One region of the Clostridiisalibacter paucivorans DSM 22131 genome, then DNA from elsewhere that is predicted to be linked to it. Evidence: riboswitches for the same ligand, from Rfam matches in the RefSeq annotation. Region 1 holds a riboswitch; each other region holds the start of a gene.
What was found. A riboswitch is a leader RNA that binds a small molecule or an ion and turns the genes downstream of it on or off. The one in region 1 is predicted to bind glycine.

Region 1 (10,324 bases):
CTTTAAAATGATTATATATGGCACTTTCACTGACCCCTACACTTCTGGCTATCTGTCTTATAGATGTTCCACTATATCCATTCTTAGAAAAAAGGTCCAATGATACATCTAATATTCTCTTTTTGGTATCACTTAAATCATTCATTTTATCTCACCACCTTAAATCCATAAATAAAATCCTTTTATAGTTTTCAATCCATATTTTTGTAATAATTAAGAAATACAGGTAATTCTTTGTTATCATCTTTATTATAGTGAACGTTCGTTAACCATGTCAATCTTGAAAAAACAAAAAAACAGCGAAAATTTCGCTGTTTTTGGCAATTATATATATAAATATACGATTATATATGCTTTTCATATTTTGAAGTATTTTTTGTTTTTTTATTGCCTAACGATCTTATTTTTGTCTTTAATTACAGTTTTCAATACTGTCCATATGCCCTCTTTTTCAAATCCCTTTCTCCATGAAGCCGCACCTGCAAGGTCATATTCATGAACCAACTGTGCCTTAAGACCTATGGAGTTTTGGTCTTCAATCCATATTCTATATCTCTTATTATCCTTCGTATACTCCACATAGTATTGTCCTTCTTCATTTAACCATTTAGGAACCAAATTATTTTCTATTATCCTTTCATCTACAGTTTTCATGGAAAGGGCACTGGATTTAATATCTATATTCCCTTTTTCGTCCCTTGTCTCCTCCCATTCTCTAGTATAGAATGGGATGCCTAATAACAATTTTTCCTTTGGTACATATCTAAGGGTTTTTTCTATACCACTTTCCACCCATCCTATAGATGCTACTGAGCCACTTTTAGGACTTGATGCCCAATGCTCATCATAAGTCATAACCATACAATAATCTACTATTTCAGATATCCTTTCCCTATCATAGAATTTTGACCAATTTAAGCTACTAGAAGGTATAGTAAAGTCCATGGACACAACTAAGTTTTGTTTTTTGAGGGCCTTTGTCAACTTGTCCACAAATTGAGTGAGCCTGTCCTTATCTTCATAATATACATTTTCAAAATCTAGATTTATGCCATCTATATTATACATGCTGGTATATACTAATATCTGATTTATAACATTATTTTGTGCCTCTTCACTAGAAAGCACCTTTTTTGTCAAGTCCTTGTCAAAACTATTGTCCATAAGGGCCCATACTTTATATCCCTTATCATGGGCATCCATTATATAATTATAATCCACTTTATTTTCTATAGTTCCTTTATCATCTATTATGGAAAACCACGTTGGAGACACTACATCTAATCCTTCTATAGCATCTTCTTCAGATATATCAGGAGTATATCTATATACATATTCCCATGCAAAGTTAATCTTTCCTGTTGGATTCCAATCTTCTCTTACAGTATTTAGCCTTACATCTAAATCCATATCTAATTTTTCTACATCTAAATCTCTAGATTTCACATACCCTATATAGCCTTCTTCAGTCCTTACTTTAGACCATTTATTTTCCTGTTCAAATACCTTTACTTTGTCACCACTTCTAAGCTTGTCTAATTTAAAGCTAAAAGAAGATTTTTCAGGTCTTAAGTACGTTTTTCTATCAATTGTTCCAATCAATTCTTTTTCTTTAACTTTATCTATAATTACAATATTATTTTTTTCAATATATGTAATCTCTATATTGAATATTTTTTCATATCCTGATAACTCTACATAATAATTATCTGAAAGATTTCTTACAAGCATAGTTAAGTTAACTCCATTATCTAATCTTTCAGTTAATTCTTCTGTTTCCAATTCAAATTGGGGCTCTTCTATGTTCAAATATAACAATCTTTTCTGTTCGTCAAATCTAATATCTTCGTGTATATATTTTTTGAAAATATCTAATGGTATAAAAATTTTCTCTCCATCAATTATAGGGTAGACATCCGTATGTATAAATTCGTCTTCCATTACTATATTAGTTTCCCCTGGTGAATAAGCCATTGCTACATTTTGTGGCTCTACTGGCATAAAAAATAAAAAACCCATTGTTGCTAATGTTGTCATGATAATTATTGATATTCCTAGTAAAAATATTTTTCTCAACAATAAAATCCCTCCCTTTTACACTAATTATATCAGTTTCTGTCTTTTTTGGAAGAAGAAAAAAATCCCTTCTTTATTTCCGCAATAATTAAAATAATCATTGGTAATACTATCTGAAATGGAATAGCATAATATTTATAAATATTTGATGACCAAAAAAACATTTCCATGACATCATCATATATAAAGCATGATAAATTCATTGTTATTAATGCTACTGGAGGAATTAATAATTTGAAGTCAGCAAAATTAAATAAGTTTGCTATGCCTATACTTGCTCCATATATACATATGCTTATCTTAATTAATCCTGAAAATAAAAATATAACAGATATTAATACTTCAATTCTTTGAATAAAGTCTCCTACCTTTATTAAACTAACAGCCGAATACGATGGAAAATACAATGCACTGTCAGTTTCTACTCCAAGGACAAGGATATTTCTTGTATATACTATCAATATAAGTAATCCTGATATCACTATGCCATATCTATATACCTTAAATACATCATCAGTATTTTTTAAAGAACTTAAAATCATTGTAAATACAATAGTTTCTGCAAATGGAAATGTAAATATAGAAAAACTACCATCTATTACTGGTTTAATCCCTTCATATAATATTGGCTTCAAATTATTGATATCCATTTTAGGTGTAGACAATGTAATTAGAGATATAATTATAAATACCACAATGGGAAGAATTAAAAGAGACCACCTTCCTAATACCTCTATACCCTTTCTTGTAAACCAAATACTGGTAATGCCCATAGTCATAACGAGAACAAACTGGGGAGTCTCTATTAAAGATACTATATGAATAAATTCAGAAAAATTCCTGAAAACCAAAGCTCCTAAATGAATAACATAAAAAATATAGAATATGGAAATTATTTTACCTAATATACTTCCAAACAAAATTTCTACTATAGAATACAAATTTTTTCCAGGGAAAAGATGTAAAATTCTTGCATATACTGAAGTTATAATCAAAGCTCCCAACATAGCCAATATAACAGCTATCCATATATCCTGTTTAGCTTTTCCCCCTACACCTAAAACTAATGTGCTTCCAATTATAAACAAAATCATAATTGCTATACCTTGCTTACTAGCAATATTTTCTTTATTCATGTATCTCCCACTTTCCTATAACAAAATCAATATTTCTATATATTAAAAATAGAAATAACTATTTTCTTTATTGGTTCTACAGGACTAGGTATCTTTATTCCTATACTTATCAATACTCTAATTACATATGATACTGTCAACATCAAAGTATATACTGAAAATAACTTATATTTGCCAGATCTATAAATAGGTATTAAATCTACAAATACAAAAAAGATATAAATAGATGAACACATAATAAGCATTAATATCATAATTAATCACCTACTTCTATAACCTTTGGAGAAAGTCCACTGTTTTTTATATCCATGGATACACTCACTTTAGTATCTACTGTCCTAAATAGTTCATCCCACTCACTACCTATTTCCTTCCACAAATTAGGCATTTCTTCTTTAATAGTCTTTCCAAACCCAAAAATATCTGCATTATACTCCATTTGAACTTTTCTTATTAATTCTTCTATTTTTTTCTTTTGTACCCTCTGTACACCATTCTTTATAGTTTCTAAACCATCTTTATGGACATAATTTCTATCTGTCCCTTGCTCCCCAACAGCTACTTTTGTATTTATATTTATATTCATAATTAAATTATTATCTTTATACTGGGGCTCCATTTTAGTTTTATTTTCTAATATTTCTAATGTAATTTTATCCGTATTAACTTTGGAAGGGTATTTATATATAATCAATCCACTGTTTATTTTATCTATTATAAACAAATAGGATTTTGTCTCTTCACCATCTAAAAAATCTACTAATTTATCCCTTTTAAAAACTGCTGTGCCTGATAAACTTGATGTCCTTTGACCTTCATTAGTTACAACTGATATGCTGGGTAGTACTGCTGAGATACCTTCACCAGATAGGGCGTTAATAAAATCACTTACATCTACATCTGGAGATTTTCCTAAGCTTTTTTGACCTTTAAACACTTCTTCAATTTCAAAGGTTCTTATCTCTGTAGTTACACTTTGCTGTGAAAGTAGCTCTCTAGCAGTCTCTTCTTTGGAAACTAGAATATTTAATGAAAGTCTAATCTCTGCATCCCTATTTATCAAATCAATTACTTGTGTTATGTCCTCTTTTGCAATGTCTTTACTCACTATAACAGCTTTAGTATGGGCCCAATATAATTTTTTTGCTGAAATTTTAATTATATTTCTTATTGCATCAAATACAGATTCTCCTTCCATTCGTATCTTTTTCGACTTTACTTTTACCTCTCCGCCATCGGTTTCCAAATCTACTATTTCTGCTGTTATTAAATAATTATCATTTTTCCCTTTATCTATTGCCATACCTCCGACAATTGCAAGCTTATCCATTTCTCTATAACTCCAGCAGCCATTTAATATGAATATATTTAATATGCAAAATATGCAAAGTATCATCACCTTCTTATTTATCATAGCCTTTCCCCCCATTATTTTGCCTTTTGAAATTCCTATCTGCTATAAGCTTTGGTCTATATTCCATATACCATCTGGGCATTCTTATGGCTGTATCCTTCAATTCACTAATCTTTAACGTACTTATATATGACATATAAGGTATCCCAAAGGAATAAATACTGCATAGATGAATTAATAATCCTGCAACTCCAAAAATGAAACCATATAAACCTAAAAATGATGATAACAATAAAAATATTACCCTTAATAAAACCACAGCTCCTTTAATCTTTGGAATCATAAGCCCCGTTATCCCTGCAAACGCTACAATTATTACCATAGGTGCACTGACAAATCTAGCCTCTACAGCTGCTTGCCCTAATACCAATGCCCCAACTATACTAAGGGCCTGACCTATAAATGTGGGCATACGAATCCCTGTTTCCCTTAATGCTTCAAATACAAGTAATAAAGCAAACACCTCCAGTATTGTAGGAAATGGTATCCCTTGTCTCGAAGCAGAAACAGTCAATATCAAAGAGGTAGGTATCATCTCTTGATGAAAAGTTATTAATGACGTGTATATAGCTGGCACACTAATTGTAAGAATAAATGATAATATCCTTAACAACCTGTTAATTGATGAAAAATAGAAATTGGTATAATAATCATCTTGAGATTGAAAATATTCTAAAAAAATATATGGCAATGTCAACGCTACTGGAGTACCATCCAACAATAATGCAATACGCCCTTCCAATATTTTACCTGCAACAACATCGGGTCGTTCAGTATCTCCTATAGTTCTAAATGGAGAGAAAGGTGCATCTTTTATCAATTCTTCAATATATCCTGAATCCAATAAGCCATCTATTTCGAGCTTATCAAGTCTTTTATTTAATTCCTTTAATATTTTTTCATTAACTATTCCCTCAATATAACATATACAACATTCAGTTTTTGTTCTTAATCCAAGGGTTCTAAACCTAAACTTCAAATCAGGTGTCTTTATTCTTCTTCTTATCATAGTTAAATTTTTGATTATAGATTCTGTAAAACCTTCCCTTGGTCCCCTCAAAGACTTTTCTACTTCAGACTCTTGTATATCTCTACTTTCCCATCCCATAGTTTCTATTATTAATGCCTCTTGTACACCTTCATATAAAAGTACTGTATTTCCACTAATTATTGAATTAACCACTTTATCTATGTATTTAGTCTTTTTTATGTTGTCTGAAGTGATTACATGATTTTCCATGCTTTCTATTGTATTTTTTTCTTTTCCTAATATTGAATTTCTTAAAATAGGCCTTATTATACTTTCATGTATCATATCCTTATCTACCATCCCTTTAATAAATACGATACAATATTTTAATTTTTTGTCAGTCTTGTTTCCAAAATGTCTAAAGATTATGGTATCATCATGATTAAATATATCTTTAAGTATTTGTATATTCATTTCAATAGATTTAAACAAAGAATATTTGTCTAAATTGTATTTGTCAAACTCTGTTTTCTTTCGATTAAACATTATATCCACCCTTTATAAATATTCATTTTATATAAGTATTTGTATAATCTACATAAACCATGCATTTTTTTAATTTCAAAAGACATAAAAAAGTTAGTAGTTAATAGTTAATGATGAAATCCATAGGATTTCCACCATCAACTAATAGCTACTAACTACGAACTACTAACTGTATTTATACCTTCGTCATTAAGCTTATATTGTATTTCCAGCAACAAATGCTGTAGAAAATGCTGCTTGAATATTATATCCTCCAGTATCTCCATCTATATCTATAACTTCTCCTACAAAATATAATCCATCTACTATTTTGGACTCCATAGTCTTGGTATTTATTTCCCTAATTGAAACTCCTCCTTTTGTAACCATTGCCATATTAAATTCTCCTAATCTCTCCACAGTCATAGGATATTCTGTAAGCATCATCACTAATCTATTTCTGAGCTTTTTATTCAAATTGGCGCAGGTTATTTTTTCATCTATACCAATAATTTTAAGAATCTCATCTATGAACCTTTTAGGTATAGAATAGTTTTTCAGTAAAGTCTTTATAAGAAGTTTACCATTAGATTGAATATCTTTTATAAATTCCTTTCTAAATCCTTCTATGTTTTTTTGACCAATAAAATTTATCTTTATTACATCATTGGGATTTACATATCTAGAAAAATTTAATATCCCTGGTCCTGATATATGCTTATGGGTTAGCAATATATCTCCCATTGTTTCCTTAATCTTTTTATTATTTCGCCACAAATATATAGGTATATCTTCAAAGGATATCCCTGACAAATCTCCAAAGGGATAATCTTTAATATATAAAGGCGTCAATGCCGGCAGAGGTTCCTCTATCCTATGTCCAAGTTTAGATGCAAGTGTATATCCATCTCCTGTAGAACCAGTATAAGAATATGAATTACCCCCAGTAGCAATTACTAAATTGGAAGATTTATATTTTTTCCCCTTGCTTTTTACATTAAATATTTTGTCTTCTTCATTATATGATATATCTGTTACACAAAAATTATAATTAATTTCTACACCCCTTTTATTGCACTCTTTAATCAAGATATCCAAAACATCCGATGCTTTAAGGGTATTGGGAAATACTTTTCCCTCATCATTAGATATAAATTCAAGTTTTCTTTTTCTAAAAAAATCTAATAAATCATTATTATTAAATCTATACAATGCATTTTTTAAAAATCTTCCATGTTCACCATAATGTTTTACAAAATCTTCTACGTTCCCCTCATGGGTTATATTACACTGTCCTGCCCCTGAAAGCAAAAGCTTCTTTCCTGCAACATTATTCTTTTCTAACACAATAACTCTGTTACTATCATCACAATTTATCGCTGTAAAAAGTCCTGCTGGTCCTGATCCAATAATTATCACATCATAATATTTCACAATATTCCTCCCTATTTGACCTTTGCAAAATTTTTTACATTCATTATAACACTTTTTTAAAACTATAGCCTAGAAAAATATGACTTTGTCTCAGCCAAAATCACTGACTTTAGTCCTATAAGTCCTATAAGATTAGGTATAGCCATGAGCCCATTTACTATATCAGCTATAGTCCATATAAGATTGAGCTTAAGAAATGGTCCCAATCCTATGAGAACAATAAAAATTAATTTGTAAAATTTTATTCCCTTGACTCCCACTAAGTATTCAGTACATCTTTCTCCATAATAGTTCCATCCTATAATCGTGGTAAAGGCAAAGAATATTAATCCTATAGTAATTATATACTCCCCTATTTGTGGGTTAAAAAATCCACTTCTAAATGCTTGATTAGTCATGGAAGCCCCTGCATATTCAGAGTTCCACATTCCTGTTAATACTAAAGTTAATCCTGTCATTGTGCATATTACTATAGTGTCAAAAAATGTTCCTGTCATAGATATAAGCCCTTGTCTTACACATGAATTAGTCTTAGCAGCAGCCGCTGCTATAGGAGCCGAGCCCAGTCCTGATTCATTGGAAAAAACACCTCTAGATATCCCTGCTTGAACAGCTTTCATTGCTGCTGCACCTGCAAAACCACCTACTGCTGATGTTTTAGTAAATGCACCCCTGATTATTAATGAAATTGTACTAGGTATAAGTTCAATATTAGACAGTAAGATTGACAATACTCCAAATACATAGAGAACAGCCATAAAAGGCACTATAAGCTGGGCAACTTTAGATATACTCTTTATTCCTCCTAATGTTACCAATGCTACTAATAAAACCAATATACTACCTGTCAACCATTTTGGAATACTAAATGCTATTTCCATAGAACTTGTAATTGCCTCTACTTGTGGAAATGTTCCTATACCAAAGAAAGCCACACCAATTCCAAACAAAGCAAATGCCTTAGCTAAAAAGCTATTATTTAATCCCCTTTCAATATAATACATTGGGCCACCAGACATCTGACCATTTTCATCTACAACTCGATATTTAACTGCCAATAAACCCTCTGCATATTTTGTAGCCATGCCAAAAAATGCTGCTACTATCATCCAAAATAATGCTCCAGGTCCTCCTAATTTCACCGCTGTAGCAACCCCAACTATATTTCCTGTACCTATAGTTGAGGAGAGAGCAGTACATAGAGATGCAAAGCTAGATATATCTCCCTGATTATCCTCATCATTCTTTTGAAAAATATACTTTAATGCCCTTGGTAAATGTATAACCTGTATAAAGCCTAATTTAAAACTTAAATAAATCCCTGTTCCAACTAATAAAATCAATAATGGTGGTCCCCATACAATAGAATCAATTTTTTCAAATACCCTTACTAATGTTGTCATTTTTGCCTCCTAATTTTGATTTTAGTAGGAATTTCATACAGTTCATTTGAAAATTACTTAAACTCTCAAAAATACAAAAAGAGGTCATATTTATAATGACCTCTAGATAGAATTTCTATTCTGTATTTGAAATTCCCCTGTCCTTTTTACCTGAAAGTTTCATTGGCCATAGCCAACTTGCTCCTTCGGTGCTCTAATAGAGTCTCTCCAGAGGTTCGTCCAATAACGGTCCTATCCAAGAATGGATACCTGAAAGATTCACTTCTTCGGTGGATTCACTATCCTCTCCCGCTATTTTCATCCGAATCTTATTAAATTTTAAATAACCATAAAAAGATTTTATAAAATGTAATCCCTAAAGTCAATATAATCATATTTATTCAGAATATTTTATACTTTACGCGAATAGAAAAAGACCAAAATAAAATAGCCTTTGGTCTTTTTCACTACTACTTACTCATAGATTTTTGTAATTGGTCTTCCTTTACAGACTTACCAAAGAAGTTCACAACTGCAAATATCATAACTAAATCTATTAATAATACTATATAAACTGGTACTCCCAGTCCAACTGGTATATATCCAAATACTATTGATATAGTAGCAACAGTTATGGCATAAAACAACTGAGTCTTAATATGATCTATATGGTCACAGGCAGCTCCCATAGATGACAATATAGTTGTATCTGAAATGGGTGAACAGTGATCTCCAAATATTGCACCAGTTAAAACTGCCCCTGCATTCATAATAATATAACTTTGCTCTGGCACTATGGCAAAGGCTAAAGGTATAGTAATAGGCATTAATATTCCCATGGTTCCATAGGATGTACCTGTAGCGAAGGATATTATAGATCCCAAGACAAATATAATCGATGGAAGCAAAAATGCTGGTATCGTATCTGACAATATAGATACCATAAATTTAGCAGTACCCAATTCTTTAATTACTCCAGATATTGACCATGCCAATAATAATATTACACCTGTAATCACTAAAGATTTCATACCATTTATCCAAGTATCGATTCCATCTCCTATAGAAAATAATTTTTGTTTAACTCCCATTATTAATGCCACTATACTGGCCAATAGTGCTGCCTGAAATAATACTACACTAGCATCAGATGCACCAAATGTTTCCCTTATTGCCTCAATAGATAGTGGTGCATTATTAATTATTTCCATCATCTCAGGGTTGTCTGATAACGCAGTATATCCATTATAATAAAATCCTAAGAATGCTGATATTATCAGTATTCCTATGGGAATAATTGCATTCCAAACACTAAGCTTAATCCCTTCTATAGGTTCTATCCCTGTTGTTTCCTTAGAAACCATAGGATTAGAACCCTCCCTAAGAA
Region 2 (10,324 bases), on a different contig from region 1:
TTATAGCTAATTGTTTATTGGTATCATTTTATCAATACACGGATAAACATGTTTTTAATACATTTGGTTATAGGACTTTAAATATTAAATTATCTAAAGATGATTTCAAAACAAAGCAGAAAATAAAGAATTTATTGATTAATAATAATGATGTTATAGATATATATGAAGATAGTGGGAATCAAGGTGGGACGGTTATTAATCCTAGAGATTTATTTCATAATGAAGCACATCTTTCAATAGCATTAGGTCATAAAGGTATCGAAAGATTAATAGTAAGCGGTAAACATTTTGAAGAAAATGATACTAAAGTGGGGATTATTCCTAAATATTTTTATCCAGATGACATAGATACTAGTAAATTAAAACAACAAGCAATTAAATATTTAAATGGTGATAATTTTATTGGTAAAACAATAACGATAAGATATTTTGCACATGATTTTTTACAAGATATAGAACCAAAGCCTATTAAATCTTTTTATTATACTTTTGAGGTAGTTGGAACATATGATAATTTAGTAAACGGAGAGGGTCCAAATCATATATATATACCCAAAGATGATATTAGATTAGTTAATAATAATATAGATATGTATAGCATTGGTATTGGAGAAAATGAAATTAAAACTATGAAAGTTATAATAAAAGATTCGTCTAAAATAGACGATTTAAAATTGTATTTAGATAAAAATATGATTGATACAGAACGTCAAGTTTATTTAGACAAATCATATTTTATTATAAAATATATGCTTAGGATAATTTCACTTATAGGTTTAATTTTTTGTTTCTTTTCCTTATTGAGTATATATTTATCCACATATAATAGTGTTATAAATAGAAAGAAAGAAATTGGTACTTTAAAATCATTGGGATATAGCAGTAAAATTATTTCAAAAATTATTATGTTAGAATCAATGGTTATTGGATGGATAGGTTATTTTTCAAGTTTAATAATATTTATTATTATTTTGATGATATGTAATTATTATATTTCTAAGAATCTGTCCATATATTATAATAGTTTTCAACTTTCTTTTAATATAAGTATCTTTTTTTTAATATTTATTGGAGGCACTATTATGTCTATTGTTAGTAGCATGAAAGCTAAAAATAGTGTAGAAAAAATAAGCACATTATAAAAAAGTAGGTAATTTCATGAAAATAAGTCATACTAAATGTATTTTGATAACAATTATGCATAAAAAATTGAAAATATTATTAGTATTTTTAATCTCAGCCTATATATTGTTGTATTTGTCCATATACTTATTTGGTGAACAATTGGTATTACAAAAAATTGGAATAAAAAGAGACCAAATACTTTATAAATATGGATATAATGGTGAAATAAAGAATAAAATTGATGATGGTTATTATATATATAAAAGACTCTAATATGGGAATAGTTTCTATTGGATATAGGCAACCTAATATATTGATTCCACCATTTTTTCAGATTTTTTCTCACCACATTATTAAATTAGAAACATTTGATAATACAAACAATACTATAAAAGTAAAATCATTAAAAAGAAATAACAAAAATATTTTAAATAAAGAAAATTATGTACATAAAACTGTAGATTTTAGTAAAGGATTATATTTTTCTGGAACTATATCCTCACAAAGTTATACCAAACAAGGATATTCGTATATATATGTTGGTATTTTTAGAAAACAGTGTAATTACAATAATGTTGAGTATGATTTTACATATAATTTAGATCATATAATACAGGAGGGGGTTCTCTTTTTTACTTATAGTGATAAAGAAATTGATTTTAATGATTTATCTATAGTTAGTAATATAAATCCAATGTAATAATTACACCATGGTTTTGTTTTTGAACATGAGTAACCAATAACCATATCTTAATTACTAGCTGTACTATCATCAACAAAAAGGATTTTATATTGTTCCTTTAAATTAAGCTGTTTATTACTATTGGCATCAAATTTACCTATTTTGAATATAGTTTGAAGTATTGTACCAAATGAAATAGCTATAAGTACAGTTCCTATTCCTAAAGGTCCTCCCAGTATATAACCTATAATAAGGACTGATATTTCAATAACAGTTTTTATCAATGATACAGATTTATTCAATTTTTGAACCAAACCTATCATGAGTCCATCTCTAGGACCGGCACCTAGATTGCTACTAAGATAAAAAAATACACCTGCACTAAAGACTATCATCCCCAAGTATATTAGTATTAATTTTGATATTATAACACTGGGAGTAGATAAAATACCACTTTTATTTATAAGGTCTATAAAGAATCCTATAAAATACATATTTAATATAGTGGCTATACCTGGCAGTATTCCTAAAGGAATACTTACGCCTATGACCAATAATCCTGTTAACTGAGATGCCTGTCCAAAGGTAAGTCCTGTTTGAGTTGAAAGTCCTTTATGAAAAATATCCCATGGACTTATACCTAAATCTGCGTGAAGCATCATAGATATACCCAATGCACATAAGAAAAACCCAAAAAATAATCTAGGTAGATTTTTTAACATCTTATTTAGTTCTTGTTTATTCATAAAAAGACTCCCCCTTGTCAAAAAAATACTTCGATTCCCTAAAAGATATTATTATAAATATAATATAATAAAAATAGGAATAAAAACAAGAGTTTTCTAAAAATTAAAACTTATAACTAAAACATACCTGAAATTAAATTGTCTAAATCTATATTTGCAAAGTATTCTTGGGTATTTATAGATGATAAAACTTTTTTTATTTTATCAAAATCATGGTCAACGCCTATTAATTTGTTTTCTATATGAGAAATGTCTTTTTTACCGAAAAAATCACCAAAGAATTTTATGTTTTGAATTTTACCTTTTTTTACATCGATGTGAAATTCCACAGTCCCTCCAGGGAATTTTTTTTCGTTGAAAAAGGAATACTTAGGTGAACTACCATAATTCCAATCCCATGTTTCATATTTTGTTTTTACCAATTGGTCTATATTGTTCAAATCTTTTTCAGTAAATGTATATATCTTTTCGCTACTATATTTATCCGATACATAATCCATAATTTTCTTTTTAAAAGTTTCGAGGGAGATGGGTTTAGATAGATAAGATTCTATATTTGTCACTCTACTGGCCACTGACTTTACTCCCTTACCTTGAAATTTAGTATTTTTAGGTTTCAATGCCCCAGTTAAATCTGCCATATTAGAAGAAAATAATAATGTACCATGATGAAGCACCCTATCTTTATAAATATATTGGGCATTTCCCGATATCTTTTTATAATCTATAGTGATATCGTTTCGACCACTAAATTTGGCATCTATAGATAGAGTTTTCAATACTTCGATAATAGGTGTAGCGAATTTTTTGAAATCATTAAAATCATTGGAACCCTCATTCATTATAAATGTAAAGTTCAAATTACCTAAATCGTGAAAGACAGCTCCTCCACCAGAAAGTCTTCTAACTACTGGAATATTATGCTTTTTTACAAAATCAGTATTGATTTCAGAAATAGTATTTTGATTTTTTCCCACTACAATACAGTTTTTATTTCGCCAAAGCATAAAACAATCTTCGTCAAAGTTTTTAAGCACATATTCTTCGGCCGCAAGATTAAAATATGGATTAGTGTTTTCAGTATCTATAATAATCATTTAAATATCCCCCTTAGGATTCTATTTAATAATATTGTAAATTAATATAGTATAATATACAACCTAAAAAATATAAGTATATATTATGTGTTTAATGTTATATCTTCGTTAATATATAAATAATTATTGAAAATGAAATTATAATATATTATACTTTATTTTAAATAGTATATATTTTAAAAAAAATCAAATAATGTTCAGATGAAGGTTACGAGAGATATCTTGTAGTGAGATAGCCGAAGAAGCAATATGGGTATATGCCAACACACCATAGAAACTTTCAGGCAAACAGATCGTTTCCTGATGAACCTCTGAAAAGTCCGTAAATCGGCACCGAAGGAGCAATACACTTTTTGGTATTGTAGAAACTCTCAGGTAAAGAAACAGGGGAATATGAAGGCAGCCAGTATAGTCATGCCATCATATTCCCTTTTTGATTATAAATTTAAATTATGAGGAGGGTGGTTATGGATAATTTGAAAAAGACAGCTTTATTTGAAGTCTATGATGACTTTGGAGCAAAAGTTGTGGATTATTCAGGTTGGGCATTACCAGTAGAATTTGAGGGTATAATACCTGAACATGAATCAGTAAGAAAAGATGCAGGTATATTTGATGTTTCTCATATGGGAGAAATAGAGGTGAAGGGAGAAAAGTCAGAGGATTTTATTCAGTATATAGCAACCAATGATATATCTAAACTTAAGGATAATCAAGTAATGTATAGTTTTATGTGTTATCCCGATGGAGGTATTGTAGATGATTTACTGATTTATAAATTTAGTAGTAAACATTTTTTGTTAGTGGTCAATGCTAGCAATACAGAGAAGGATTATCAGTGGTTGGTGGAAAACAATATTTATGATGTAGATATTGACAATACATCATCTCAATATGCTCAATTTGCGGTTCAAGGGCCAAAGGCTCAAAAGATACTTCAAAGGATGACTGATTATGATTTAAGTAGTATAAAATTCTTTTTTAGTAAAAAAGATATATATATAGATGGAGTAAATGTGCTAATATCTAGGACTGGATATACAGGTGAAGATGGATTTGAGATATATCTTTCTCCAAACGATGCTCCAAAGTTATGGAAAAGTATTTTATCCCAAGGTAAAGTAGATGGAATTAAACCTATAGGATTAGGGGCTAGAGATACGTTGAGATTTGAAGCATCTTTACCTCTATATGGAAATGAGATATCTAAAGAGATAACGCCTTTAGAGGCAGGGTTTGGATTCTTTGTGAAATTAGGTAAAGAAAATTTTATAGGTAAAGATAAATTAGTTAAAGAAAAGGCAGAGGGAAGCAACAGGAAACTTATTGGATTTGAAATGTTAGATAGGGGTATTCCTAGACATGGATATCCAGTAATTTATAAAGATGAAGAGATTGGAGTAGTGACAACAGGATATTATTCACCAACTTTAAAGAAAAATATAGGTTTAGCGTTAATTAAGAGCAATACTGTAAATATGGATGGTGAAATCCAGATAGCTATAAGAAAGAAAACAAAAAGGGCTAAAGTTATAAGTAAAAAATTCTATACAAAGAATTATAAAAAATAAGGGAGGAAATTAAATATGAAAACTTTAAAGGATTTATATTATTCAAAAGATCATGAATGGGTTAAAGTAGAAGGGGATAAGGCATATATAGGAATTACAGATTTTGCACAAAATGCATTGGGGGATATTGTTTATGTTGAATTGCCTGAGGTTGAAGATGAATTTGAATTGGGAGATGCCTTTGGAGTAGTAGAATCAGTAAAGGCTGCGTCAGATATAAATATGCCCATAGATGGTAAAATAATTGAGGTTAATGATGATCTAGAGGATGAGCCAGAGTTGGTAAATACAGAACCCTATGAAAACTGGATTGTATCTATTGAGATATTGGATGATACTCAAATAGATGAATTGTTGAGTGCAGAGGAATATGAAAAATTCTGTGAAGAGGAGGCGTAATATGTTTCCTTATATACCCAATGGAAGAGAAGATATAAAAGAGATGTTATCTCAATTAGGATTAACATCTTTAGACGAGCTTTTTAGTGATATACCCGATAATGTAAGATTGAATAAAAAATTAGATATAGATGGTCCATTATCTGAAATGGAACTTTCTACATTGATGGAGGAATTGAGTAAGAAAAACAAAACTATAAAGGATTTGACTTGCTTTTTAGGGGCAGGAGCATATGATCATTATATTCCATCAGTAGTAAATCATGTGATATCTAGATCAGAGTTTTACACTTCCTATACCCCATATCAAGCGGAAATAAGTCAAGGGACACTGCAGACTATATTTGAATATCAAACTCTTATTTGTAATTTGACAGATATGGATGTGGCAAATGCATCCATATATGATGGGGCTACAGCATTGGCTGAATCGATGATGATGGCTGTGGGTAAGACTAGAAGAAAGGATGTAATTGTATCTAAGACTGTACACCCTGAATACAGAAGGGTGTTAAAGACATATGCTAGATTTCAAGGTATAAATATAGTAGAAGTAGATATGGTAGATGGAGAGACAGATAGAGAAATACTTGAGTCTAAAATGTCTAAGGATATAGCAGCAGTTATAGTACAATACCCTAACTTTTTTGGTGTAATTGAAGAGATTAAAGAGATCGAAAAAATAGCCCATAGCGATAAAAAGACCTTATTTATTATGACAGTAGACCCTATTGCATTGGGACTATTGGAATCTCCAGGTAATTTAGGTGCTGATATAGTAGTGGGAGAGGGACAGTCATTAGGAAATCCATTAAACTTTGGGGGACCTTATTTAGGATTTATGGCTGTTAAAAAGGCACTTATGAGAAAGATGCCTGGTAGAATAGTTGGTCAGACAGAAGATGTCGATGGAAAAAGGTCCTTTGTACTTACGTTACAGGCTAGAGAACAGCATATAAGAAGGGAAAAGGCCACATCTAATATATGCTCTAATCAAGCATTAAATGCATTGGCGGCAGCTGTATATATGACAGTTTTAGGCAAAGAAGGTATTAGGGAAGTGGCAGAGATGTCATTTCAAAAGGCCCATTATGCCCATGAACTCATAACAAGGAGTGGTAAGTATAGGGATGCATTTAATAAGCCATTTTTTAAAGAGTTTAGCATAGCAGCAAATGTGGATGCAGAAACTATCAATGAAAAATTATATCAAAAAGATATATTAGGTGGATATCTATTGGAGAAGGATTATCCTCAACAGAAAGATACAATTTTATACTGTGTTACAGAAAAGAGAACTAAGAAGGAGATAGATACATTAGTTGAGGTTTTGGAGGGGATAAAATGAAAGAATATAATAACCTAATATTTGAATTATCTAAAAAGGGCAGGAGGGCATATTCATTACCTGAAAATGATGTGGAGAATAAAGATATAAAAGATTTTATTCCCAATGACTATATAAGGAAGTCACCAGCGGAATTGCCGGAGGTAAGTGAAGTCGATGTAATAAGGCATTTTACTCTATTATCTAATAAAAATTTTGGAGTGGATACAGGATTTTATCCATTGGGGTCATGTACGATGAAATATAATCCCAAAAGAAACGAAGAAATGGCTAAATTAGAAGGTTTTGTCTATACTCATCCATATCAGTCTGAGAAATCAGTACAAGGAAATATGGAACTTATGCATAAATTAGATAAGAATTTATGTGAGCTTACAGGTATGGATAGATTTACATTACAGCCTGCAGCGGGTGCCCATGGAGAGTTGACAGGGCTTATGCTGATAAAGGCATACCATGACTATAATGAAGATAAGAATAAAACCAAGATAATAATACCAGATTCAGCCCATGGAACTAACCCTGCCAGTGCCATTGTAGCAGGATTTGATATAGTTGAAGTCAAATCTGATGAGAGGGGACTCGTAGATATAGATGCATTGCGTGAGATTGCTGATAAAGATATTGCAGGATTAATGTTGACCAATCCCAATACATTGGGATTGTTTGAAGAAGATATATTAGAGATTACAAAGATCATCCATGATGTAGGAGGATTAGTGTATTATGATGGAGCAAATATGAATGCAATAATGGGGGCAGCTAGACCTGGAGATATGGGATTTGATGTGGTTCATTTAAATATTCATAAAACCCTTTCTACTCCCCACGGAGGAGGAGGACCTGGTAGTGGACCTGTAGGTGTGAAGGAAAAGTTAGAAAAGTTTCTTCCTGTTCCAGCGGTAGATTACGATGGAAAAGTTTATAAATTTGATTATGATAGGCCCCATTCAATTGGCAAGGTTAAAGAATATTATGGGAATTTTGGAGTGTTGGTAAGGGCCCTTTCATATATGTTAACTATGGGAGGAGAAGGTTTGAAAAGGGCTAGTGAAATAGCTGTATTAAATGCCAACTATTTAAAAGAAAAACTAAAGAGTCATTATAACCTACCATTTGATAGACTATGCAAACATGAGTTTGTACTGTCAGGAGTGAAGGGAGGAGAACTTAATGTATCTACACTAGATGTTGCAAAGAGGCTTTTAGATTATGGATATCATCCACCAACTATATATTTTCCATTGATTGTAAGTGAAGCCCTTATGATAGAACCTACTGAGACGGAAAGCGTGGAAACATTGGATAAATTTATAGATGCCATGATAAAGATTGCTGATGAATCAAAGGAAAATCCAGAAATATTGAAATCTGCTCCTCAAACTACTCCAGTAAAAAGGGTAAATGAAGTAAAGGCAGCGAGAAAACCTATACTAAAATGGCAAGGTTAATAACAAAGGTAGGTGTGAGAATGGATAAAAGGATATTAATTATAGGAGGAGGCCCTGGCGGATATGTTGCCGCTATCAGGGCCTCTCAACTGGGTGCAAAGGTAACATTGGTAGAAAAACAGGACTTAGGTGGGACTTGTTTAAATAGAGGATGTATACCTACAAAGGCATTATATAAAAGTGCAGAAGTAATAAATATGATAAATAATAGTAAAGATTTTGGAATAATGGTAGACTATTACAATATAGATGTAAATATGTTACAAAAAAGAAAATCGGATGTTGTAGACAAATTAGTGGGTGGAATAAAAGTTCTTCTCAAATCAAATGGTGTAGATATCATTAAAGGCAATGCTACGATTAAAGACGAATACAATGTATCAGTAGTAAAAGAAGATGGGAAAGTTATAAATATAAATACTGACTATATGATTATAGCCACAGGTTCACAACCTTTTGTACCACCCATTAAAGGGATAGAGAGTAATGGGGTTTTGACTAGTAGTGAATTGTTAGAGTTTGAAGAAATTCCTGAATCTTTAACAGTAATTGGTGGTGGAGTTATAGGATTAGAATTTGCAGGTATATTTAATGCTATGGGTACTAAAGTAACTATAGTGGAGTCTTTACCAAATATATTGAATAATTTTGATAAGGATATATACAAGAGACTGGCTAGTTATCTTAAAAGAAGAGGTATAAAGATATTAACTAATACTACTGTAGAAGAGATAGCGTCTGTAGAATATGGATTGAATTTAACGGTGTCAGGCAAAAAGGGAGAAAGGATATTGAAATCTGAAAAGGCCCTTATATCTACAGGAAGAAGACCCTTTATAGAAGGTTTAGGATTAGATAGGATAGGTGTGAGTTATAATAAAGGTATAAAAGTAGATGAAAACTTTAGAACCAATGTGAAAAACATATATGCCATAGGAGATGTAATAGGAGGAGCTATGCTTGCCCATGTGGCATCTCATCATGGTATAATAGCAGCAGAGGGGATTATGGGTGTAAATAATATTAAAAATACTGATGTAATACCTAGTTGTGTATATATAACTCCAGAGGTGGCTTCGGTAGGGTATACAGAGGATTATTTAAAGGATAAAGACATAGATTATAAGACTAGTAAATTTATGATAGGTGCCAATGGAAAGGCCATTACTATGGGAGAAACTGATGGATTTGTGAAAATTATAGCGGATGAAAGCAATAGGATATTAGGAGTTCATATAATAGCTCCCCATGCATCGGATATAATCCATGAGGGGACAATAGCAATAGCTAAGGGACTTAAAGTAGAAGATTTTTCTGATATCATCCATGGACACCCTACTGTATCAGAGTCTTTTATGGAGGCATTGATGGGAATAACAGGAGAAGCAATCCATATGGCCCCTCAAAAAAAGAGGAGATGATAAAGGTATGGATAAGGGGTATATTCAGATTTATACAGGTAATGGAAAGGGAAAAACTACAGCAGCACTGGGACTTTCTTTAAGGGCAGTATGTGCTGGTAAAAAAGTATTTTTTGGTCAATTTGTAAAGGGAATGAAATATAGTGAGGTAAAGGCGGAGAAAATCCTTTCAGGATTTGAGATCCGTCAATTCGGTAGGGAATGTTTTATCTATAGAGATCCAGAAGAAGAAGATAAAAAAATAGCAAAAGAGGGATTGGCTATTTGTAAAGAGATACTTAAAAAAGGAGAATATGATGTAGTAGTATTAGATGAGATAAATATAGCATTGTATTTTAAATTGTTTGAAGTATCCGATGTAATAGAGGCATTGGAAAATAGAAAACCTAATGTGGAAGTAATCTTGACTGGAAGATATGCACCTAAAGAATTAATAGATATGGCTGATTTAGTAACTGAAATGAAGGAAGTAAAACATTAT
Region 3 (10,324 bases), on a different contig from region 1:
TTGTTAATACTAAAACTACACTTAGTATTAAAGCTAAAAATTTCTTAAACATATAAACCCTCCTCAAAATATTATATTCTCTGGACTAAATTACCAGTAATAAGTACTATATTTCGATATTTTTTCTTAAAATCCTTCTTTTTTAAAGTTTAAGATTTTAAAAATATTTTAACAAATATCATTGTCTTTAGCTGTATATCCTTTGTTATTCAATATTTCAGTTGCCTTAATCAATTTTTGGTCATTGACCATTATTATAGGTCCTGTGCAACCCATACCGCTTTCAGCATATATTCCTTCATTCAAAAGTTCCTTGACGGCATCTTCCAATTCCATTATATCTATACCTGCTATAGAAGCTGTAACAACCTCCTTATCTGGCATTTTATCAGTATTATCTATTTCTCTACCTTTTTTCTTAGTTGCTTCTACTAATAATTCATTTATACCAGCATTCTTGGAACTTTCAAATTCCTCTTTAGCCACTTTAGATATATTGCCCTTGGCTACTTCGGCAGCAAATTTTAATGCATTAGCAACAACTGGTATGCCAGATGCCCTAGATAGAATCAATATATTTCTATTATAATTTTCTCCTATTCCTGGTCCATATCCATATCCTATAGATTCATAACTCCCTCCAGTAGTATATGCAGAAAACATCTTTATAAGAAGATTGCCTGTAAGGCTATCAGTTACCATAACATCTGGAGTTCCCAATAATAAATCATTGCCTCTCATTATATGTCCTCCATCAGACCTCATAGACTCTGCCAATTCCATTTTATAGCCACTATCTTTTAATGATATTAATATCCTTTCTACTTGCCTTGCTCCATCTACATTCAATATACCTACTTTGGGGGCAATAATTCCTGTACTTTTTGCTGCTATAATACCATATATGGCATTCTTAACCATGGCTTCGACCCTATTAGATGAAGATGTCCCAGTAGTAGTAGCTATAAACATATCTCTTCCCTTTCCAGGCGTTACAACCCTTCCCACAGTAGAAACTCCAATGGGAAAATTATAGTGCATAGTTACTGCACCTTGGATTATATTTTCATCTAACAATTTTTCCATATTTTGATGGGCCTCTTTTAGATCCTTTGCCTCTATAGTTTTTAAACTAGAATTGTTTGGTGGACCTATCAAAAGAACTTCTAGATTATCATCCTTTTTCTGAGCCATTTCAGCCCCAGCTATTATATTGTCTATACCATGTTCACTCTCTAAAGTAGTTATGCCTATTTTAATATTCTTACCAGCATTACCAAATTCCAAATTATCTGCTATTTCATTCAACACATTTCCAATTACTTTTTTCATAATTTTTTCATCCATTTTTTTCACCCCTATTCCTCTAGTAGGTGTGATGCTATATCTCTCATCCCCTGAGCTATAATCCTTTTTATTTCATTTTCCGAAACCTCTATACCATCTTTTTCTTTACCATCGTTCTTTTCCATTATTATAGACACTCCATCAAACAGATTGGTCATTCTACCCAAAAATAGACTGCCCTTACCTACTATCATGGCCCTCTTTATATTTCCATTTTTCATATCATCAATAGCAAAACCAATATAAGGCACACCTGATGGTATATGGCCTTGAGTTGGAGCCCATCCGCATAGACCATGTTTCTTTACAAAATTCATCAATTCTTTTCTCTCTATTTCTTTTCTCTTTACTCCCAGTGCTCCAATCATTTTATAGTTAGAAAGGGGCACATCTCCTGCTCCAGCAGGTTTTGTTACATCAGGGTTCTGCATCTCAACAGAGTATTTATCTACATCTGTTATTTTTAACTCCCCTTTATCTAATGGCGCAGTAATCAATGATGTAATTACTGCTTGAGGAGATGAGCCAGTTCCCACAGTATGCCTTCCCACTAAATCTGTTCTCAATATTGGACTTTCACCATCATTTTTACTTATTAATATAGCAAATCCACCTAATACATCCTCAAGTATAGGTATAGATTTTTTCACATGATCTTTACCATTCATGCCTAATTTAGCTGTAGCTCCACCAGCAGCAACTATTACATTGTCATAGACACCTGCTTTAACTAACGCTGCTGCTTCTATCAATGCATGGGTAGGAGCTGCACAGAATCCTCTGATATCGGAACCTGTAGCATTTTTACAACCTGCTATTTCCGCTATAGCCTTTGCAAAGTTTCCTCCACCTCTCTGATTCATGTCTCCACATGCTTCTTCTGAACACTCAATTACATAATCTATATCCATAGGATTTATATTATTTTTATTAAAGAGGTTTAATAGCGCTAACACTCCCGATGCCTTTACAGATAGATTTTCCATAATCGTATGGGCATTTAGATTAAAATCTATGTCATGGGCCCTTTTTATACAACCTACTAAGACATCATTACTATAAAGGGGTTCTGCATTTTGTTCTTTTATATATTTTTTTATAGTTTCTTCCTTTTCTCCTTCCTTTAGCCTTTCTATTAATCCATTATCCATTAATGGATGATCACTAAACTTTTTCTTTATCTCCTCTGTAAAATCTTCTTCCAATAACACTAGATCAAATACATCAGAAATTTTAATTAATCCATAAAACTCATCTTGAGGCATGATCTCCCCTAATTTCCCATATCTTTTGGCATTTTCTACAACCTTATCATGCCAAGGCATCTCATATTGAGCTAAATCTTCTGGAGTAATATTGCCTATATAGACTTGATTAGGAGGGTACTTCATAGCTTCATCAAAGCTTCTCAAAAATTCTGGTAGTTTTTTTAGGTATTCTGAAGTCGGATTTATAAGTCTTTCTGAAGTTTGCGTCGTACCATTGTGTACTACTAAATCTGGAGTATGAGCCAAGATATAGCTAGCACCTTTAACTACTGCATAGGACATAAACACACCCCCACACTATTTTTTTGTTTTTCCATGTTAATTAGTTAAATATAAAGGGTGACAAAAATATCACCCTTTATATTTTATCATATATTTAAAAATCAATCTTCAAAAACTGTCTGACCATCAACTTCTGTTTGTAAAGCCTCTAAAGCATTTTCTACTAATTTTCTCCTCAATGACTTTTCTTCTTTAGCATCTAAAGAAGGATTGCCCAATGGATGAGGAATTGCTATTGTAGGCACTATTCTGTTAGCACCCACTGTAAGGGAAATAGGCACAACAGTACACATATGCACCACAGGTATACCTGCCCTCTCAATTTCCTTTACCATCGTTGCACCGCAACGAGTACAGGTGCCTCAGGTAGACGTCAATATAACCGCCTCAATTCCATCGGCAACTAATTCTTTTGAAATCTCTTCTGCAAACCTTTTCGCATTCGCTACTGAGGTTCCATTTCCAGTAGTAGTATAAAAATATCTGTGTAATTTTCCTATTACCCCTTCTCTTTCTAAATCCCTCATTACATCTACAGGTAATACCCTATCTGGATCTTCGTTGGCATATACTGGATCATAGCCTCCATGGGCCGTTTCATGAGTTTTATCTGTTAAGTCTTCAAACTGAGATATATCATATTTCCCATATTTAGAGGCACTAGAAGATTCTATCCTATCTGGATTTCCCTTTGGAACAATCCCCCCAGAAGTTACAAGGGCTATTTTAATTGACTCCAATCCTTTAATTGGATGATTGGGAGTTACCCTATCAAAGTCTGGCATAGGGAATTCTGTTTCATATGGTTTCCCATTAATCTTTTTAATCAACATATCTACAGCCCTTTGAGAGCCTCTATTTTGGGCAAAATAATTTCTTCTTATACCTCTAGAAATATATCCTTCTTCTTTAGGGGTTAATATTTTTTCATTTTTTACAATTTTCATTCCCAATTTAACCATGTTTTTAACTGCTTTTCTCATACCCGCAGCATTATTCTTAGTTTCTACAATGTATACCTTCTTTTTAAACATGTCTGCTCCTGGATTTTCAGGAAACATTCCCGTTATTACAGGTATATTCAACTGAGATTGAACCTCTTCTGATATTGCACCACAAGCAATACCATATCTTCCCGCATTAAATGCAGGTCCTGCTATAAAAAAGTCTGGCTGATATTTTTTTACCATCTCTATTATTTTTTCTTTAGCTTCATCCATATTTTCATTAAAATATGAATCTCCACATATTACAGTAGCTACTATATCTCCATTATCTCCTAACCTCTTATTAAATTCCATTCCTGGTCCTACAAAACCTTCTCTTATTTCTGGCCCTATATCCGCCTTTTCTTCACCACCAATACCTGCAAAAAATTGGTTGATATAGTGCACAACTCTAATTTTATCCATCATTTCCCTCCCCTCTATATTGTAGGGAACTACTTTAACATATACTAATCATTAAATTTGCAAAACTCATCCCTAATATCAGTCATTTCTTCTATTATTTCATCTACTTCCAACACCATTTCCATCATACCTATTTGTTCATCATATACCTCTGAATCTACCTCATCTTTAAATTGAGGCTCTACTGCATGATATACTCTAAGTCCTAACTGGACTCCTGCCAATGGACCTGCAAAAGTAGGGTCTCCTGCTGTAACTGTTTCCGCCGCTAATCCTGCAGCTTCAGCTTCAGCTGCGCCTAAAACTACTACTACATTTTCAGCGCCATGCTTCTCTGTCATTTCTTTTACCCTTCTTTGATTTTCAAGATCCATTGCCCCTGCAGCAGTTCAGACAAAACACTCTGTAGAAGAAAATACTACATCTGCTTCAGTAGATTTTAAGCACTCTTCTATGGCAGGACCCGGTATACCATCTCTATCGCCTATGATAATTACCTTTTTGTTATCATACAATCCCATTATTACACTTCCTTTCTTATTTTTATTTTCTAATAACTCTTAGCTGATAATTTATTGAATCCCAGTTCATTAGTTGCTCCAGTTATAGCTTGAAGCTCAACTACTATGGAACCATTATCTTTTAAACTTCCCTCAAATCCCCCTGCAATCCTATCTACATAATCTATATGGCCAATTATCTTTTCCATTGGAGGAAGTTCTATAGTTTCATTGGCATTTCCCCCAGTAACAACTGCATCGGCCTTTGAATCTGCATCAGCCAATGACTGGGAACCTCCATCTCTTCCAGCATACTCATCAGTTACTATAACTGTCTTTATACCTTTTTCTTCTATTTTTTTGCAATTCATTATTAAATCTGTATCTGGATTTCCAAATCCCTCTTGAGATATAATAACTCCATCTACTCCTAAATATTCAGCTAATCTAGCTGTCCAATTAGATGATCTCTCCTTATCTGCCAAATATACATTTTCATTTGTTATAATAGCCCCTACAAAGTTCAATTCTTTTCCATGCTTTTTATATAAATCATGGACTATAGGATTATTTAAATGATGATATGTTGTGTTCTTATCACAAGCAGATACACAATTTCCACTAATTATTGCACCATCCATAATCTCAGTAGGTGATATTATAGTTGGCACTATATTTTTCACATCTACTCCATATACATATGTGTCATGTAATAACCCTTGACTTTGGAGCATTAATACATATGCAACTTTGGGAAGCTCAGGATATTTAGATATTGAATCTAAAAGTGACAAAGATTCATAGGTTAATACCTCATCAGCATCCACATCTTTGGCAAACTGTGCTAAATATCTTGATGCTTTCAGCCCTGCCATTCTTACTATTTTTTCATGTTCATGCTGCTTTATTCCTTCTTTAGGTTGACAAACCAATACAACATTATTTAATTTAGAAAAAGGTGTATAGTCTGCACCTGTCCCTGCCATATCTATAATTCCTTCTTGAAATCCTACTATCTTACCAGTAGTTACAACAGCTGCTCCCTTTAAAACATTGGTTCTTCCACTGCCTACAGTATCCACCTTTGATAGTATGCCAGGAAATATCCCCCCTGGGCCATTGACCTTTACCCTAGGTTCAATTACATCTTTAACAGGTGTAATTCTTACACTTTCCCCTGGTCTTGCCAAATGAATTTCTACATTTGCAACATTGTCATCTTCCATAATAAGTTCCTGCAATTCATTTTTATTTACATAAAGCACACCTTCTTTTACCTCGGTACTTTCTGCAAACTGGACATCCTTTATGAAAATATTTCCAATTTCAAGACCCATATTAATTCACCTCCCCTAATTATTTAAAAATTTATATTGATTTTATTGAGCATACTTTTTGATCATACTTTCAATATTTTCAGCTGTAGCATCATCTTTAGTCAATTCATCTATTTTTTCTCCATTATTATAAATAGCTATAGTTGGCAATCCCAATACCTTTTGTTTTATAGCTAATCTTCTAGCAGCTGATGTATCTAATTTGCAAAATTTCAATTTGCTGTCATACTTTTGTGCCAATTCTTCAACATGGGGCATCAATGCCTTACATGGTTCACAACTTTTTCCCCAAAAATCTACCAATACATAACCCTCAGCGTTTAACACTTCTTCCTCAAAAGTCTTTTTATCTACTTCTATCATTTTAAAACCTCCCTTTTTATTTTATTAAATTTTGTAATCTATACTTACTAAATCATACTATTCCTCAAAATTATCTTCTATATATTTTTCAGCTTGGGTTGCAGCTATAGCTCCATCTGCACATGCAGTAACCACTTGTCTTAAAGATTTAACTCTACAATCTCCTACCGCAAAAACTCCATCTATATTTGTATGCATATTTTCATCAGTTATTATATACCCTCTATCATCCATATTTATAACATCTTTAAATAAATCTGTTTGGGGAATATATCCTATAAATACAAATATTCCAAAAGTCCCATCTTCTTCATTTGCTCTAACAACTACATTCTCCCCTGTTTTCTTATTTTTAAGTATCATTTCTTCAACAATACCTTCACCTTTTATTTCCTCTACTATTGTATCCCACATAAAATCAATTTTTTCATTCTTAAATGCCTTCTCTTGAATAGATTTTGCCGCCCTCAATTTATCTCTTCTATGAACTATAGTTACCTTTCTAGCAAATTTTGATATATATATAGCCTCTTCAACTGCAGAATCTCCTCCCCCTATTACATATACATCAAATCCTTCAAAAAATGGTGCATCACATGTGGCACAATATGAGATACCCTTTCCTGCAAACTCTTTTTCTCCAGATATCCCCATAGGACGTGGTTTTGCTCCTGATGATATTATTATAGATTTGCATTTATATTCACCTTTTTGTCCTTTGATTATTTTAATCTTATTATCTAAATTTACTGATATAACAGTATCTATTACTTGCTTTACACCAAAACCCTCAGCTTGCTCTACCATTCTATCTACCAAAGCTGGTCCTGTAGCATCCTTCATTGCCCCTGGATAATTTTCTACATCCTCTGTAGTTACTATCTGTCCACCAGCTCTTTCTTTTTCTATTAATAATGTATCTAATCTAGACCTACCAGCATAAATTCCAGCACTAAGACCACCGGGTCCTCCTCCTATTATTATCAAATCATAAATTTTTTCCATGATATCATCTCCTCTATATTTTTATTTCTTAAAAATCTTTATACCCTCTTCCACTCTTTTTAAAATTTTTCCGATATTATAGTATAGTCAATAAATTTAAAATCCTCTAAAATTTCATCAGAGTAGCACTTTATTTCAGAATTTTTTAAAAATTTAGATGCTACACTAATACTATTTTCTATTACTTTTAAGCCATTTATATCTAGCTTTCCCTTATCTTTTGAAATAATTATAGTCTTATAGGGATTTTCATTGGGTTTTACACTACTAAACAATGGATGAGATATTAATTTATGACCTTGATGAACTCTATCTCTAGCTAAAATTAATATATCCATTATATTTACATCATAGTACAATATTTCTCCATTGACATAATCCATATTCCTTATCAATGGATTATTAGTTATTATAATCATAATTTATCACAACCTAATTTTTTTATGAAAATGATTTCTTTTAACGGTAAATAAAAAAACAGAGAAACAAGCACTAGAATTCCAGTGCCTTATCTCTGTTTTAAACCTGAGAGTTTCTTCTTTAATAAAACCTCAAGAATTGCCCCTTCGGTGCTTTCGCTCTTCAGAGTACTGTCCAAATACGGTCCTTTTGCCTGAGAGTATCATCACAGGTCGGCAATACCTCTGATTTACTCCTTCGGCGCCAAAACTTTGAACTCTCCCGCATTTTTCCTCCAGTTATAATTTATTCAATTTATGTATAATTCTTTAGTACTATTATAATATAGAGTGTGCTATTATACAATAAATCTATAATTGTTTTTTATTAAATTTTTTTATTATTTATATAACAAAAATAACCTACATTAACAAAATTACAACTCTATTAACTCATATTCCCTAGATCCCATTCCTATGCTTTCAGCATATTCTAAAACCGTTCTTCCATTTTCTCCTGAAGGTAATCCTCCAAATTTATCTTCTCCTGCTCCATGATTGCATTTCAAATTACTATTACTATGGCCAATTTGTGCATCTATAAGGTCTAAACTTGCCTGATCTATTGCTACAGGATCATAAGATGCCAAAATTCCTACATCATTAATTATAGGCTCATCACTCCATGGTACACAATCACATAATGGTGTTACATTCATAACAAAATTAAAGTATACTACCTTATTTTTTTTATTCTTTATGGCACCATAGGCAAATTCAGCCATTTTCTCTAAAAATACAACTCTATCTGTCTTCCACTGTACTTTTATAGCCCTTTTAGGACAGACAGTAACACATTCTCCACACCCTATACATATTTCAGGACTTATCTCTGCCTTTCTTTGGTCCAATGTTATTGCATCTACAGGACAGTTTTGGACACAAGCACTACATCCTACACATTTCTGTTGATTAACCTTTGGCTTTGCATCTGAATGTTGCATCTGTTTTCCTGCCGCACTAGCACAGCCCATAGCCAAATTCTTTATAGTCCCTCCAAATCCTGCCAACTCATGACCTTTTACATGGCTCAATACTATCATAGAGTTGGCATTATATATCTCTCCTGCAATCTTAACTTCATCAAAGTGCTTTAAATTTACATTTACACCTATAGAATTTTTACTATATAATCCATCGGCTATAATTATGGGAGCATTTACCACTGGATATGCAAATCCATTTTCTATAGCAGTCTGAATATGGCTTATGCTATTGGTTCTACTTCCAGTATACAATGTATTTGTGTCAGTCAAAAATGGCTGTCCTCCTACTTCCTTAACCTTACCTACTATCTGTCTTACAAATATAGGGTTTAAAAAAGTATTCATCCCTTTTTCTCCAAAATGTAATTTTATAGCAGTCATATCATTGTCTTCTAAAATCTTATATGCTTCTACCTTGTCAAAAAGCCTTTTAATCTTATTGGGAATATTATTCTTTTTACTCCCTGTCTTAAAATCAGTAAAAAATACTTTGCTTGCCATTCTATAATTCCCCCTTTTATATTAAATATTATACTAAAAAAATAGATATAAAATAAGGGAGAAAATCATTAGAATTACATTGCTATTTGCAACTCTATTTTCTCCCGACTCTACAATCTTAAAAATATTAAAATTCTTAAGGCTTATATAGTAGATTAACAATAAGACTATGTTTATTATAATAATCTACTTTAGCGCATCAAGTATGGTTAGTGCTATATTAGACGAATGGTCTGCTATTCGTTCAAGGTTACTTATAATATCTAAAAATATTACCCCTGATGTGGGCTCACATGACATAATATTTAATCTCTCTATATGATTAGATCTATATTTCTTTTCTAACAAATCAATTTCTTCTTCATATCTGATAACATCTCTGGCTATATCTCCATTGGCACTTTTAAATGCCACCATAGATGCCTTAAAGGCATGTTCCACATTTTCGAACATATTTTCTAATTCTTCTATAGCATCTTCAGAAAAATCTGAATTATCATCTATACTGTATTGGGCCAATTCAGCTATATTATCTGCATGGTCTCCTATTCTCTCTAAGTCATTTATAGTATTAAACAAGGTCTTAACTGTTTCATTCTGTCCCTTAGTCAATGGTGCATTAGAGAGCTCAATTAAGTACTTAGTAATATCCTTCTCTAGTCTATTTATATTTTTTTCCCTTTCAAAAACCTGTTTAATTAAATTTTCATCCTTTTTCAAAAATGCATCCCTCGATATTTCAAAGGAAGATTGTACTATCTTTCCCATCCTCAATACTTCTTTAGAGGCTTGACCTACTGCTATTGATGGTGTTTCAATTATCCTTGAATCTAGATATTTTAATCCTTGAGGTTCTGGCTCATCT

Region 2: it holds a riboswitch for glycine, as region 1 does, so the genes downstream of both, gcvT (glycine cleavage system aminomethyltransferase GcvT) here and Q326_RS0106860 (alanine/glycine:cation symporter family protein) in region 1, are expected to answer to the same signal.
Region 3: it holds a riboswitch for glycine, as region 1 does, so the genes downstream of both, Q326_RS0107440 (GrdX family protein) here and Q326_RS0106860 (alanine/glycine:cation symporter family protein) in region 1, are expected to answer to the same signal.

The regions. Positions count from the first base shown of each region.
Region 1 is NZ_JHVL01000014.1:48,977-59,300, reverse strand. It holds gene Q326_RS0106895 (TetR/AcrR family transcriptional regulator) at 1-145, opposite strand, end outside; gene Q326_RS16910 (glycosyl hydrolase family 18 protein) at 385-2,079, opposite strand; gene Q326_RS0106885 (GerAB/ArcD/ProY family transporter) at 2,109-3,212, opposite strand; gene Q326_RS0106880 (hypothetical protein) at 3,248-3,466, opposite strand; gene Q326_RS0106875 (Ger(x)C family spore germination protein) at 3,469-4,626, opposite strand; gene Q326_RS0106870 (spore germination protein) at 4,616-6,142, opposite strand; gene Q326_RS0106865 (BaiN/RdsA family NAD(P)/FAD-dependent oxidoreductase) at 6,338-7,555, opposite strand; gene Q326_RS0106860 (alanine/glycine:cation symporter family protein) at 7,618-8,958, opposite strand; glycine riboswitch at 9,093-9,172, opposite strand; glycine riboswitch at 9,175-9,259, opposite strand; gene Q326_RS0106855 (Na+/H+ antiporter NhaC family protein) at 9,408-10,324, opposite strand, start outside.
Region 2 is NZ_JHVL01000010.1:1,068-11,391, reverse strand. It holds gene Q326_RS0105840 (ABC transporter permease) at 1-1,145, shown strand, start outside; gene Q326_RS0105830 (hypothetical protein) at 1,370-1,828, shown strand; gene Q326_RS16835 (YczE/YyaS/YitT family protein) at 1,879-2,556, opposite strand; gene lplA (lipoate--protein ligase) at 2,673-3,653, opposite strand; glycine riboswitch at 3,955-4,050, shown strand; gene gcvT (glycine cleavage system aminomethyltransferase GcvT) at 4,121-5,224, shown strand; gene gcvH (glycine cleavage system protein GcvH) at 5,240-5,623, shown strand; gene gcvPA (aminomethyl-transferring glycine dehydrogenase subunit GcvPA) at 5,625-6,971, shown strand; gene gcvPB (aminomethyl-transferring glycine dehydrogenase subunit GcvPB) at 6,968-8,422, shown strand; gene lpdA (dihydrolipoyl dehydrogenase) at 8,443-9,843, shown strand; gene cobO (cob(I)yrinic acid a,c-diamide adenosyltransferase) at 9,851-10,324, shown strand, end outside.
Region 3 is NZ_JHVL01000018.1:32,869-43,192, reverse strand. It holds gene Q326_RS0107490 (BMP family lipoprotein) at 1-52, opposite strand, end outside; gene grdD (glycine/sarcosine/betaine reductase complex component C subunit alpha) at 169-1,347, opposite strand; gene grdC (glycine/sarcosine/betaine reductase complex component C subunit beta) at 1,359-2,897, opposite strand; gene grdB (glycine reductase complex selenoprotein B) at 2,999-4,309, opposite strand; gene grdA (glycine/sarcosine/betaine reductase complex selenoprotein A) at 4,354-4,830, opposite strand; gene Q326_RS0107455 (glycine/sarcosine/betaine reductase component B subunit) at 4,860-6,146, opposite strand; gene trxA (thioredoxin TrxA) at 6,189-6,509, opposite strand; gene trxB (thioredoxin-disulfide reductase) at 6,567-7,514, opposite strand; gene Q326_RS0107440 (GrdX family protein) at 7,574-7,933, opposite strand; glycine riboswitch at 8,106-8,208, opposite strand; gene Q326_RS0107435 (DUF362 domain-containing protein) at 8,350-9,459, opposite strand; gene Q326_RS0107430 (Na/Pi cotransporter family protein) at 9,646-10,324, opposite strand, start outside.